Regions from separate parts of the Lactiplantibacillus paraxiangfangensis genome, predicted to be linked through region 3. Evidence: predicted binding sites of a transcription regulator. Region 3 holds the regulator's gene; each other region holds the start of a gene.
What was found. The regulator CtsR, encoded in region 3, represses protease genes until heat stress. The targets are predictions, from matches to a motif close to TTGGTCAAAAAAGGTCAAANA.
Positions count from the first base shown of each region.

Region 1: the regulator CtsR is predicted to act here: its motif matches at 2,467-2,487, upstream of clpB (ATP-dependent chaperone ClpB).
Region 2: the regulator CtsR is predicted to act here: its motif matches at 2,032-2,052, upstream of AAA939_RS03595 (Bax inhibitor-1/YccA family protein).

Region 1 covers NZ_BTPW01000023.1:22,844-27,898, forward strand. Annotated here, with positions in the region: gene clpB (ATP-dependent chaperone ClpB) at 1-2,408, opposite strand, end outside; gene pepT (peptidase T) at 2,525-3,763, opposite strand; gene AAA939_RS12015 (Nif3-like dinuclear metal center hexameric protein) at 3,802-4,827, opposite strand; gene AAA939_RS12020 (tRNA (adenine(22)-N(1))-methyltransferase) at 4,814-5,055, opposite strand, start outside.
Region 2 covers NZ_BTPW01000005.1:57,792-62,846, reverse strand. Annotated here, with positions in the region: gene polA (DNA polymerase I) at 1-895, opposite strand, end outside; gene AAA939_RS03595 (Bax inhibitor-1/YccA family protein) at 1,130-1,846, opposite strand; gene murC (UDP-N-acetylmuramate--L-alanine ligase) at 2,619-3,932, opposite strand; gene AAA939_RS03585 (DNA translocase FtsK) at 3,996-5,055, opposite strand, start outside.
Region 3 covers NZ_BTPW01000007.1:55,095-60,149, forward strand. Annotated here, with positions in the region: tRNA gene AAA939_RS04890 (tRNA-Pro) at 3-76, shown strand; tRNA gene AAA939_RS04895 (tRNA-Pro) at 130-203, shown strand; gene AAA939_RS04900 (UvrD-helicase domain-containing protein) at 442-2,238, shown strand; gene AAA939_RS04905 (CtsR family transcriptional regulator) at 2,470-2,937, shown strand; gene AAA939_RS04910 (ATP-dependent Clp protease ATP-binding subunit) at 2,956-5,055, shown strand, end outside.

The DNA of each region.
Region 1 (5,055 bases), on a different contig from region 3:
GCGGGTTCCGAAATCTTCAACGTAATGTCACGGTCTTGCAGTCGTGCGGATAACCGTGCAATTAACTTAACCACGATTTGCTCAATCGCACCTAATTGTAGTGGCGTAAACATAATGATGTCGTCGATTCGGTTTAAGAATTCAGGCTTAAAGCAACTTTGTACAAGTTGCATTACTTGGTCATGGGCCGAGGCAGATAATTGTCCCTGATCGTCAACACCAGCTAATAACTGCTGTGACCCTAAGTTAGACGTCATAATCAAAATCGTGTTCTTAAAGTCGACCGTACGACCTTGGCCGTCCGTTAAGCGCCCGTCATCTAAAACTTGTAACAAAATATTAAAGACATCGGGATGGGCCTTCTCGATTTCATCAAACAACACGATGGAATACGGATTACGGCGAACCGCTTCCGTCAGCTGACCACCTTCTTCGTAACCAACGTACCCGGGAGCAGCCCCGACTAACCGCGAAACGGATTCTTTTTCCATATATTCACTCATATCGATGCGGACCATGTGATCATCCGCGTCGAATAGGTTTTCCGCTAAGGCCTTGGCCAGTTCGGTCTTCCCAACCCCGGTTGGTCCGAGGAACATGAATGACCCTAACGGCCGGTTTGGGTCTTGTAAGCCGGCCCGTGAACGCAGCACGGCGTCAGAGACGGCGTTCACCGCGGCATCTTGCCCGACGACCCGTTCGTGTAGGTGGTCCGCTAAGTGTAAGAGTTTCTCCCGTTCACCCGCAACCAGCTTATTGACTGGAATCCCGGTCATCCGTGAAACCACGTTAGCAACCTGATCCGGTGTTACGGATTCTTCAACTAACCAGTCTTCATGGTGGTCGTTAGCTTCCATTGCTTTTAATTCGGCGACCAACTTAGGAATCGTCCCGTGTTGCAACTTAGCGGCCGTTTCCAAATCATACTTATTTTCCGCTGTTTCCAAGTCGTGCTTAGCTTTGTCCAGGGCGGCCTTTTTATCGCTCAACGCTTGTAGGCTCTTCTTTTCACTGGCCCAACGTTCCGCCAACGTGCGTTGCTTTTCCTTAGCGCTAGCCAATTCCTTCTGTAAATCAGCTAACCGCTTCACGGAGGCATCGTCCGTTTCCTTCTTGAGTGCGGCTTCTTCCACTTCTAAACGCATTAATAACCGGTTGACTTGATCCAATTCCGTTGGGTTAGAATTCATTTCGACCCGAATTTCAGCGGAAGCTTCATCAATCAAATCCAGAGCTTTGTCCGGTAAAAAGTGGTCCGTAATGTAACGATCTGATAACTTAGCAGCCGCTACCAACGCGTTATCGTGAATCCGGACGCCGTGATGAATTTCAAACCGTTCCTTTAACCCCCGCAAAATACTAATGGTATCTTCAACGGATGGTTCGGCAACTAGGACCTTTTGGAACCGCCGTTCAAGAGCCTTATCCTTCTCTAGATATTGCCGGTATTCGTCCAAGGTCGTCGCACCAATCAAATGGAGCTCGCCTCTGGCTAACATTGGCTTCAACAAGTTACCGGCGTCCATGCTACCTTCCGTTTTACCAGCACCCACAATGTTATGGATTTCATCAATAAACATGATGATCTGGCCGTCAGCCTTCTTAATTTCCTTTAAGACGGCCTTCAGACGTTCTTCAAATTCACCACGATACTTGGCACCGGCAATTAATGACCCCATATCAAGGGAGAACAGGGTCTTATCCTTTAGATTGTCCGGAACATCCCCGCGAACAATTCGTTGGGCGAGGCCTTCAACGATTGCCGTCTTCCCAACACCGGGTTCCCCAATCAAGACCGGGTTGTTTTTCGTCTTGCGTGACAAAATTCGAATCACGTCTAAGATTTCTTCATCCCGACCAATCACTGGGTCCTGATTGCCTTTACGTGCTTGTTTAACTAAATCCACCCCGTATTTTTCAAGGGCTTGATACTGGTCTTCCTGATTACGTGACGTGACCCGTTGCCCACCACGAATCCGGTCAACCGCGTTTTTGACTTGTCCAGCCGTAATCCCCGACTGGTTTAAATACTTGGTTAGTTGGTCGCCGGTTTGATCCATCAATGCCAGCGCAATCGTGTCGGTGGCTAAAAAGTCGTCACCTAGGGATTTACGTTTGGCTTCAGCCGTCTGCATCAAAGTTGCTAAGCTACTACTGAAACTTTGGCCGTACTGAACGTTACCACCACTAACAACACTAATATCATCCAGTTCCCGGTCCAACTCGACTTGTAATTTATCGAGATCGACACCCGCTTCACTGAATATCTGGCGCACCAGTTCACCTGGCTGGGTTAAAAACTTAAATAAATGCGGAATCCCAATCTCTTGGTGCCGCCGCGTCTGTGCAATTTGTTGGGCTTGAGTTAAAGCCTGTTGTAAACTTTCCGTTAATTGTTCTGGATTCATAAATCATAACCTCCTCAAATTAGGTTAGCAAAAAGGCAGCTATATCAGCTGCCAATTGAGTTTGACCTTTATTGACGATTAGATTATATAACTAATGGTCAAAGAAGGTCAAGGATTTAGTTTTGATTGTAATTATCCGTAACGATTTGCAATACAACGTCAACGGCTTGCGCCATGACTTGTTCCGAAACGTATTCAAACCGGCCGTGCATATTCTCGCCACCGGCAAACAAGTTTGGTGTTGGTAAGCCCATAAACGAGATCTTAGAACCATCAGTCCCACCACGAACAGGGAAGATCAATGGTTTGATGTTCAGCTTCAACATGGCTTGCTTAGCCAATTCAACAACGGCCATATCTTTTTCAATGATTTCACGCATGTTGTAGTACTGGTCCTTAACGTTGACCTGGACGTACTCGCCACCGTGAGCCAAGTTAATTTGATCACCATCCGCCACGATTAACCGTTTGCGAGCTTCAAATTTGGCTCGATCGTGGTCACGAATAATGTAGGTCAACTTAGCACCGTCAACCGTCCCGTCTAACGCTAATAAATGGAAGAAACCTTCCCGGCCATCCGTTTTTTCAGGAACATCGTGTGCTGGTAAACCATCCTGGAATTCAACGGCTAACTGTAACGCGTTAACCATGACATCCTTAGCAGAACCAGGGTGGACGTTGACCCCCTTGATCGTGATTTCGGCCTGAGCAGCGTTGAACGTTTCATATTCCAACTGACCGAGTGGCCCGCCATCAACCGTATAAGCGTAATCGGCTGCGAATGCTGGCACGTTAAAGTGGTCCGCCCCCGTTCCGATTTCTTCATCGGGACCAAAGCCCATTCGAATCTTACCGTGTTTAATTTCTGGATGAGCTAATAAATATTCAGCGGCACTGATAATTTCAGCAACACCGGACTTATCATCCGAACCTAATAAGGTATTCCCATCGGTAGTGATCAACGTGTGACCCTTATAATTTTTGAGGTTTGGAAAGACCTTAGGATCCAAATGATACTCGCTGTCGCCCAATTGAATCACTGACTGGCCATCATAGTCTTCAACAATTTGTGGATTAATGTTTTCCGAATTAAAATCCGCCGTATCGATATGTGAGATAAAGCCTAAAGTCTTCACAGCCTTATCGCTGTTAGCTGGTAAGGTTGCAAAGACGTACGCGCTTTGTGCATCCTGTTCAACGTCACTTAACCCGATAGCCTTTAACTTGTCCATCAGTTGGTTTAAAAAGGCCGTCTCCCGTGGTGATGAAGGTACCGTCGTCGAACTCTCGTCAGAACGACTATTGATTTTAACGAAGCTCAAAAAATCTGAAATTAAATTAGGATATTTTGCCATCTTACAAACTTCCTTTCAAAATTACAAGATTATCTCTATTAGATGAAAGTAAACGGATCAGTATTTAACTTTGAGGCAACGATTTCAACTTGCCAGTTTGATTCCGCCTGCCATTTTTTAAAACATTCGGTCAAATGAGTTTTACAAATGCTTTCGATATGGTGACCGGGGTCGACCACCGTTAAACCAGCGGCTAACATGTCGTGAGCCGTATGGTAATAAACATCCCCGGTCACGTAAGCTTGGGCTCCCGCTTTAATGGCATCTTGATAAAACTTTCCGCCATCGCCACCGAGGACCGCCACCCGCTTAATTTCTTGCTGGGGCTGCTGACAAACTAACCGCAAGCCGGACACGTTAAAGACCGTCTTACAGTGTTCTGCAAAGGCTTCAGCCGTCATTGGGGTTGGTAAATCGCCGACCCGCCCCATACTATACTGGTGACCACCCGTCAGTAATGGTTCAATCTGATAATCCCAACTCGTTGCTGGAACAAAGTGATTGATGCCAGCCACTGCGGGGGTAACCCGGTCAGCCATTAAATCAACGGTAAACTGTTCACCAGAGTTAAATGCGTACCGGTTGAGTTTTGCTTGCCAAGTATCCGTTAAATACTCTTGAACGGCTTCTACTTGATCCGTCGGAACCGTCACGGTCATTTTGACCGCCTTTTCGACGTAACCTGGTACTAAGCCACTGACATTTTGTAAGCCTAAAGCGTCAGCTAACCAGTCGTTCATCCCGCCATCGGCACTATCCAAATTCGTATGGGCCGCGTAAACCAAAATGTGATGGGCCGCAATCTCGGCGTACATCGCTTTTTGGGGGTCCTGATAATCTAAGTTATTAGCCGGTCGAAACATCACCGGATGATGGGCAAAAATCATATCTGCCCCGATCTCAATGGCTTCTTGAACAACTTCTGGACGAACATCTAAGGTCACTAACACCTTATGGATAGCCTGCTTGGGATCACCAATCTGTAACCCACTAGGGTCGCGATCCCACTTCAACTTCAAAGGTGCAAACTGTTCAAAACGACTAATTAACTCATTTGCCAACATCCGCTAAGACTCCCTTAATTAAATTAATTTTGGCATGCGCCGCGGTCAAATGGGCCGCTGGCGCGACTTTAGCTTGTTGCATTTGTGTTACTGCTCGTTCGGTCCGCTGCAGTTCCCGTTGCCACTTCTTAATAAATACCGTGGAACGTTCCACTAACAAGTACGGCCCAAATAATAATTCCGCTTCAGAATAATGAAACGCTGCGTCCGTCTTATCCGCACAAATCA
Region 2 (5,055 bases), on a different contig from region 3:
GTTTTTCTGGTTCATCGGATTGAACGTGCAATTTCTTTAAGAAAGATTGGAAATCCATTGCGCTATAAAACTCGGCTAATTGATCAATGTCTGGCCCATCATAGGCGAGATCGGCCAAGCCAACTGTGATTGGCGCGTCACGCTTAATCGTTGCCAGTACCTTAGCACGTGTAGCCAAGTCGTGGTCCTCAATTAAGTGTTCCTTCATCTTGCTCTTCTTCATCGCGTCGACGTTTTCGTAGACGCCTTCAATTGACCCGTATTCCTTCAACAGTTTCAGGGCCGTTTTTTCACCAACTTTAGTGACCCCCGGATAATTATCAGACGTATCACCCGTTAGTCCCTTCATATCAATGATTTGCAGTGGTGTGATACCTAATTTTTCTTGGACGTGTTCTGGCGTATAACGTTCTACTTCGGAAACACCTTTAACCGTTACGGCAATGGTCGTGTGGTCCGTCGTCAACTGGGTCAAATCACGGTCACCCGTAACGACCGTCGTCGTGTAACCGGCGTCGTCAGCCTGCTTAGACAGGGTCCCAATAATATCATCGGCTTCAAAGTCTTTTAATTCATAGTGTTGAATCCCATACGCATCTAAAAGTTGCTTGATGTATGGCATCTGTTCAGAAAATTCAACCGGGGTCTTCGCACGACCGCCCTTGTAGTTATCGAACATTTTAGTTCGAAACGTTGTTTTACCAGCGTCAAAGGCGACGAGCATATCAGTCGGCTCAACGGCCTTGATCATGTGGTCCAGCATGGTGTTAAACCCGTAGATGGCGTTGGTATGTAACCCATCCGCGTTAGTAAAGCGTTCAAGTTGGTTATGTAACGCAAAGAACGCCCGGAACGCCACACTGTTACCGTCGATCAATAATAATTTTTTTGCCATATTTATTTGCTCCCCGTTTTGATAGATTCGATTACTAGTTTTGTTCTGGTTCGCTGGTGCCAAAACGACCTCAATTGCTTTGCTAAAGCTAGTGACTACTAGCCATAGTACACCTTTAATTGTACCAAACTATTGGGTAAAACGGGCATTCGGCACCTAGAAAATTGAACGAGTGTTTGCCATTAAAAAAGGATTGTAGCCAGTTGGTTACAATCCTAAAAGTTATTTTAATTATTAGTCACGGCTTGAGCCGGCAAAGATTTGAATGAAGTACAAGAACAAGTTAACGAAGTCCAAGTACAATTGTAAAGCACCGGTAACAGCTAACCCAGTTGAAGAAACTTGGTCACCATACTGCAAGTACATCTTCCGCATGTTGTTGCTATCCCACATGGATAACCCGGCGAAAATCAAGACACCGATGTATGAGAAAATGTAGCTGATCATTTCACTTTGTAAGAACAAGTTAACGATTGAAGCAACGACTAACCCAATCAAAGCGGCAAACAAATGCGTCCCTAATTTAGAGATGTCGCGCTTCGTCGTATTACCAACCACAGCCATGGTTCCAAAGACGGCCGTTGCGGCAACAAAGGCCCCGCCAATCGTTGCACCAGTATACAGCTGCAACGTGACGGACATTTCAACCCCGAACACCACTGCGAAGACCATTAGTAACGTAAAGCTCATCGCAGGATTTCGTGTCGCGTTTTTCTGAATCCCACCGATCATCACAAACATGCTGACAATGAAAATCATCAGGAACCAGAATGGGTGGGCTGCAAATGCGCTGTTAATTGCTTCAGCAAACACCGTCATCGACAGGTAAGCCGTAATAGCGGAAACTAACACTGCCAACGCCATGAAACCGTACATCTTGGATAAGAAACTGCGTAGCCCAATCTGGGTGTTAATCGTACGCGGTTGCGGATCATTTTGAAAGTTATTCATCGATTATCCCTCTTCCACCTAAAATTTAATTAGATTATTAATTCCGAGTTAAAGCTCTTATTGAGTCTTCAGATGCCACCAACGCCTAGCGTCAGTGACCTCCTCACGCTAGTTTATCAATCAAATGCACTTCTCTAGCCATCTCAATCAGACACCTCAACTTTCTTGTCATCTAGTGTATCAGATTAGTCAGGGAAGGTAAAACGGTTTGTACTAGATAAATATATAAGATTTTATTATATTTAACACCACTCAAATTAACCGCTTCGTCGGGCAGCCTCGGTGTGCTATGGGGAACGGGGCCCAGCCACAGGACGGTCTGTGCCCTCGATTCAAAGCCGATACCCCACGTCTTTGAATCGTCCCGCAAGATTGGCGCAAAATTCGCCCGCCAATCTTGCCGACACAGCACACCGAGACTACCCGCCTTCGCTAAAATTTGTTTTACTATTGTTATTTCTATTGAATAATCGGAGGTTGGCGCTGATAACATCGGTCGTGAAGGTGGTGTTGGCCGATGATTTTTCGGCCTTACACCACGGACGGTCCAGGACAATTGCGCTTTTTGCAATTGTTCTGGGCGAGGGGCTAGACCGCTCCCCAGGCTAGCCCCGGTCCCACGACCGCATGTTATCAGCGACGGCCGGATTAGAGGTTAGTTTTCATTAGCTTTCAACCTCAAGACAATATTCATAAGCTACTAAAAAATCCCTTAGAAGTCAGACTTCTAAAGGATTTTTTGAGCGTTACAACGAACAGTGGGTAATTGCCCTTATTTCATTTCTTCTTCGTAACGTTTTTCGTATTTTTGAATGTCGCCGGCGCCCATGAAGACAACCACAGCATCGTGGTAAGCTTCCAAGGCGTGCATGTCATCCATCGTGATAATTTCACCGCCGTTAGGTAATTTGGCTGCTAAGTCCTTCGACGAAACGTCGCCAGATTCTTCACGAGCTGAACTAAAGATGTTCGTTAAGAACACATGGTCCGCCTTGCTTAAGCTCGTTGCAAAACCATCCATTAAAGCCTTCGTCCGTGAATAGGTATGAGGTTGGAAAACTGCCAAAATCTTCTTGTCTGGGTACTTTTGACGAGCAGCATCCAAGGTTGCTTTGATTTCAGATGGGTGATGCGCGTAGTCGTCGATCAGCATCATCCCGCCACCAACTTGGTGTTCAGAGAAACGCCGTTTAACCCCACTAAAGTCCAACAATTCACGCCGGATTTCATCCAAGTTAACCTTTTCAAAGTAAGATACGGCAATGACAGCTGTACTGTTCAGAACGTTATGTTCACCAAACAACGGAATTTCGAATTCACCAAGGGATTCGTCGTGATACTTCACTTCAAAGGAAGACCCTTTCGTGGTCCGTTTAATGTTGACCGCTTGGAAATCATCGCGGTCGCTAGTCCCGTAATAATAAATTGGGGTTTTAACGTCTAACTTACGGAGACTTTCGTCGTCACCCCAAGCAAAGATTCCCTTTTTAACTTGGCTACCGAACTGTTCAAATGCAGACTGAACGTCAGCTAAGTCCTTGTAATAATCTGGGTGATCAAAGTCCACGTTAGTCATGATGGCATAGTCAGGATGATAGGCCACGAAATGACGACGGTATTCGTCAGCTTCAAAGACGAAGAAGCGGGCATCAGGTGTCCCCTTCCCGGTCCCATCACCAATCAAGTAGCTGGTTGGAGCAATGTGGCTCAAGACATGGGAAAGCAAACCGGTCGTTGACGTCTTACCGTGAGTTCCCGCTACCCCAATACTCGTGTAACCTTCCATCAATTTACCTAAGAATTCATGGTACCGGTAAACGGGAAGACCCATCGCACGCGCTTTTTTAATTTCAGGATGTTCGTCGGTAAAGGAATTACCAGCAATCACCGTTAAGCCTTCGTGAATGTTGTCAGCAGAAAATGGCAGCATTTTAATGCCAGCGGCGGCTAACCCCTTTTGCGTAAACGTGTATTGTTCAATATCGGAACCTTCCACTTGGAAGCCCTTATCATGCAAAATTAAGGCGAGGGAACTCATCCCAGAACCCTTGATTCCAACAAAATAATAAACCGTTGCTTTATCCATTATTATCTTAATCTCCCGTGTTCGCAATTCATCAATTAAGCGGTGAATCGGTCTTTATTTAAATTATGAGTTGGCTTGTATCTTAGTTAAATCATCCGCAGTGAAATAAATATCACGCGGTTTGGAACCCTTAGCAGCGGAAATATACCCCCGTGCTTCTAGGTCATCAATAATATTAGCCGCCCGGTTGTAACCAATCGAAAAGTTTCGTTGCAATTTGGACGTCGACATCGTGTCTTCATCAGCAATGTAGGCCAAAACTTCTGGCATCAGGTCGTCTTCATTTTTAGCGGCTTCTTCGTGCTTCAACAAATTATCCGGCTGAAACTCGTAGTGTGGTGCGGCTTGGTCCCGAACAAATTGTGTAATGGCATCAATTTCGCGGTCCACAAAAGTCCCCTGCAACCGCATTGGATTACTTTGACCGTTGCCTAAGTACAGCATATCACCACGACCCAACAATTGCTCCGCCCCACTCGTATCGAGGACGGTTCGTGAGTCCACTTGACTTGAAGTCATAAACGCGATCCGGGTCGGAATGTTGTTCTTGATCACACCCGTAACCACGTCGACACTTGGCCGTTGCGTGGCAACTAGCAAATGAATCCCCGCAGCCCGGGCTTTCGCCGTGATGCGTGCAATGTAATCTTGGAATTCACTAGAAGCAACCATCATCAAGTCGGCTAATTCATCGATCACGATGACGATGTATGGCATCTTCAAGCCCGGCTCATGGTGTTCTTCCGCCAAATGGTTAAATTGTTCAATATTCCGTGCCCCGCCAGCAGCCAGACGATCATAACGATTGTCCATCTCATCGACGACCCACTTCAAGGCCGCTGAAGCCGCCTTAGGGTCAGAGATCACTGGTGCTAACAAGTGTGGAATCTCGTTATACGGTGCTAATTCAACGGCTTTCGGGTCAATCAATAATAATTTGACCTGTTGCGGATTAGCGCGGTATAACAGTGAAACTAAAATACTGTTAATGAAGACAGACTTACCAGAACCCGTTGAACCGGCAATTAAACCGTGCGGCATTTTACGCAGGTCCGTGACTTGTGGTTGTCCGAACAAGTCGACCCCTAACGCTACCGTTAACGGTGATTTGCTTTCCTTGAAT
Region 3 (5,055 bases):
ATCGGGAAATAGCTCAGCTTGGTAGAGCACCTGGTTTGGGACCAGGGGGTCGCAGGTTCGAATCCTGTTTTCCCGATCGAAATTCACAGTCTTAGTTTTTTAACTAGGGCTTTTTATTTAATTTTTTAACGGGAAGTAGCTCAGCTTGGTAGAGCACTACGTTCGGGACGTAGGGGTCGCAGGTTCAAATCCTGTTTTCCCGATTACGACTAAACCAATTAACTCGGTCAATTCGTTGATTGAGTTTTTTTGTGCGCTCAAATGGATGATATACAATAGTACAAAATGGCCTGATTGTGAGCTACGTTGACGTGCTCACAATCAGGCCATTTGATATGTATTACCTTATCCCCACTATTATTATACCATGGTCGTTACCCCAAAAAACAGACTATTAATTTTAAACAATGCGTGTAAACTAGGTCGTCGGAGGTGTTGCTGATGACGACGGAACAAGCACATTTACAAGGATTGTATCATCAACTGACGACTGATATTACCGCCTTAACGGCCCAACTAGCAGCCTTGACGACGGAGGCCCGGACGGTTCAACAACAATTAAGTATGGATGGTCATTTGGATTTGGGGTCTTATACGGAGACCCTGGATACTTTTGCCAGTATCGAGACTAATAGCCGCCAAATTGACACGTTGAACGCCCGTTACCATACGGCCGAGGTTCGGTTAGAACACGCCCAGCTCTTATTGCCGCAGGCCTACTTTGCTAAGCTGGACCTTGATTACGGTGACGATGTGCCAGAAGCGTTTTACTTGGGAAAAGTTGGTTACGTGGACGAACACGGGACTGACTTGGTCTACGATTGGCGTGCACCCGTTGCTGACACTTATTACGCTAATCGGACGGGAGCGACGAGTTATCAAGCTAACGGCCGCACGATTCCGGTTACCGTCTTAAACCGGCAGCAGTTTATCATCGACCACGACCAGTTACACCAAGTGATCGAGACGCAAACGGCGATTGGTGACCCGTTGTTGTTGGCCGTTTTGGCGACAGATCGCAGCGGTGGGTTACAAGAAATTACCGCCACAATTCAGCAATCACAAAACGCCATCATTCGTGAAGCACAGCACCGCGTCTTACTCGTTGACGGGGTCGCGGGGAGCGGTAAAACGTCCGTCTTACTGCAACGGGTGGCCTATCAGCTTTACCGGCATCGGCAAGATTGGACCCCAGCGGATATTTTGATTTTAACGCCAAATACGGCCTTTAGTCGCTATATTCGTGGGGTGTTACCAGCATTAGGCGAAGCGGAACCGCTCACGGCCACTTATTTTAAATTAATGCAGGCCGTGGGCAAACGGTTTGGCTTGACCATTACATCATTAGCTGATAACCATTTGTCACAACTGGCTGAATTGCTGGCGCAACCTTCGCAGGTGACGCCAGCCGGATTAAATCCCACGGCCTACGATCGAACCGTACCGACGGACAGTTTGAATAAGCGGTTGCAAGCAGCCTGGCGCTGGCTACAGGCCACCCGGCAACTGCCCGCAGACGTTGCAACTTGGTTAGACTGGGATCAATTGGCCAAACAGTGGCAGTTGTCCGGTTTAACGGCCTATGATCGGCTTTATTTACTGATTTGCATCACTAATTATCAACAAACGACGACCAAGGGACTGTTCATTGATGAGGCCCAAGACTATGATCCCGATGTCTGGTTGATGTTAACCAAACTATTTTCAGCCGCCCAAGTGACGATTGTCGGGGACCACCGTCAGCGTTTGACCGGGCAGACACCGGATATCGCGGCCTTCTTTGACGCGTCAGTGACCTTAACCCTCAATACCAGTTACCGAGCGACCGGTGCCATTACGCAGTTCTTTGCGCAATTTGCGGGTGATTGGACTGACTTACAAGCGGTACAAGCAATCGGCGAGACACCGAAGACCTTGCCATTAGCTGATTTGGAAAATATTTTAGCAACCTTGCGCCCAACGACGAGTCAAAGCATTGGCTTGATTGCACCAACCTTAGCCGTGGCTGAAAATCTAGCACAGCGTTTTCCAGCGGCGCAACTACTAACGCCCGAAGCACCTAAAACGGTTCAACCTGGTTTGAACATTTTGCCGTTAGCCGTTGCCAAGGGGCTAGAATTTGATCATGCCATTATTTATGATTGGAACGCGGCGTTTTACAGTGAGCCACAGGTGGGACAAAATCGCCGGTACGTCGCCGCTTCCCGGGGGACTAAGACGTTGACGCTATTAACGTAATACTGATTCTAATCGCAACGAAAAACAGATTAACATGACTTGACCAATTTTTTCGGATAAAACGATGCTAAACCAGTCCAAACAATTGAAAGTAGGTAGTGAGCGTGCTATGCTGAAACAACCGTAGAGACCGCGGTAGTATGCGCTTTAAGTGAAATTCTTTGCTTTTTTCGATTATCCTCGTATAATAATAGTCAATATTAGTCAAAGATAACGAAAAGGGTGAAGCACATGCAAAGTCAAAATATCTCCGATATTATTGAGAAGTATTTAAAAAGTATTTTGGCGGACGCAGAGCACGTTGAAATCCGGCGTTCAGAAATTGCCGACCTTTTTAATGTGGTACCTTCCCAGATTAACTACGTCATTAAGACCCGGTTTACGATTCAAAATGGTTACTTAGTTGAAAGTAAACGCGGTGGCGGTGGCTATATTCGAATCGAAAAGGTTAATTTGTTGGATGATGCCGATGTTTTGGACACCCTCATTCAAGTGATTGGTGATTCAATAACACAACGGGATGCCTATGCGGTCGTGCAAAGCTTATATGAAGACAACGTGTTAAATCGCAGGGAAGCTCAGTTAATACTGGTTGCCACGGATCGTAATACCTTAGCGGTGGACGATCATGACTTGGAAAACAGTCTGCGAGCGCGTATTATCATTGGAATTTTAAATCATCTGCGTTACGAAAGTTAAAGAAAGCGAGGAATCGCAATGGATAACCTATTTACCCCAAGTGCCAAGAGTGTCCTAGTTTTAGCCCAAGAACAGGCGAAGTATTTTAAGCATCAGGCCGTTGGCACGGAACATTTATTGTTGGCTTTAGCCATTGAGAAGAATGGGATTGCTAATAAGGTTTTACAACAGTACGCCGTGAGTGAAGACGATATTCGTGAAGAAATCGAACGCTTTACGGGTTACGGCACTTTAAGCAATGTCGGCAAGGATACCTATTTGCCATATTCACCAAAGGCCAAAGAGATTTTGTCCGTTGCTGGTGATGAAGCCAAACGTTTAGGTGCCAACAAGATTGGGACGGAACATTTGCTACTGGCAATGTTATCCGATGAAAGCATCCTGTCCTCGCGAATCTTAATGAATTTGAACTTGGATTTAGCGCAAACGCGTAAGGTTGTTTTACGTAAGCTCGGTGTTAGTGACGCTATGGGCAAACGTAAGGGCAACGCGCAAGTGCGTGGCGGTGGTAAAAAGGCTGAAGGGACGCCAACTTTGGATTCCTTAGCCCGCGACCTCACACAACTAGCGAGTGAAAAGGAAATGGATCCCGTCGTTGGCCGCTCTAAAGAAGTCAAACGGGTCATTCAGATCTTATCACGGCGGACCAAAAACAACCCGGTTCTGATTGGTGAACCAGGGGTTGGTAAAACAGCGATTGCTGAGGGCTTAGCCCAAAAGATCGTGGCTGGGGATGTGCCTAGTGACATGGCGGACAAGCGTCTAATGATGCTCGATATGGGGTCATTAGTGGCTGGGACCAAGTATCGTGGTGAATTCGAAGATCGTTTGAAGAAAGTGATCGACGAAATTTACAACGATGGTCACGTCATCCTATTTATTGATGAATTACACACGTTGATTGGCGCTGGTGGTGCTGAAGGGGCCATTGATGCCTCGAACATCTTGAAACCAGCGTTAGCCCGTGGCGAACTTCAAACCATTGGGGCCACAACGTTAAATGAATACCAAAAGTACATTGAATCAGACGCCGCCTTAGAACGGCGGTTTGCAACGGTCATGGTTAACGAACCAAGCGAAGACGAAGCTGTTGAAATTTTACAAGGCTTGCGTCCGCGCTACGAAGACCATCATCACGTTAATATCACCGATGAGGCTGTTGACCAAGCGGTGAAGTTATCTAGCCGTTACATCAGCGACCGTTTCTTACCGGATAAGGCCATTGATTTAATGGACGAAGCGGCTGCTAAAGTTCGAATCGACCAAATGGACAAGCCAAACAAACTGACTAAGAATCAGGATAAATTGACTAAACTGCGGGCAGAAAAAGAAGCTGCGATTGAATCGCAAGACTTCGAAAAAGCCGCCGATATCCGTAAACAGGAAATGCAGTTGAAGACCAGAGTCGACAAGATCGAAGCTAACCGTGAAGAAGAAGCTGCTAAGGGGGATGGTCCTCGTTACAGCTTGAACGTCACGGGCGAAGATATTGCTCAAGTCGTTGCAGAGTGGACCGGTGTACCACTGACCCAGTTGCAAAAATCTGAAAGTGACCGCTTGGTTAACTTGGAAAAGATTTTGCATGAACGGGTGGTTGGTCAACCAGAAGCCGTTTCAGCAGTTTCACGGGCCATTCGTCGGGCACGGAGTGGATTGAAAGATCCAAGTCGGCCAATCGGTTCCTTTATGTTCTTAGGACCAACCGGGGTCGGGAAGACTGAACTTGCTAAGGCGTTAGCCGCCGCAATGTTTGGGTCGGAAGACAACATGATTCGGATTGATATGTCTGAATACATGGAACGTTACTCAACGAGTCGCCTGATTGGTTCAGCACCAGGTTACGTTGGGTACGACGAAGGTGGTCAATTAACTGAAAAGGTTCGTCAAAAGCCTTACTCAGTCGTTCTCTTTGATGAAGTTGAAAAGGCCCATCCAGACGTCTTTAACATTTTGCTACAGGTGTTGGATGATGGTTACCTAACAGATTCTAAGGGCCGTAAAGTTGATTTCCGGAACACCATTTTAATTATGACGTCTAACTTAGGGGCAACGACCTTGCGGGATGAAAAGTCCGTTGGGTTTGGTGCCACTGACCGGGCTAACGACTACAGTGCCGTA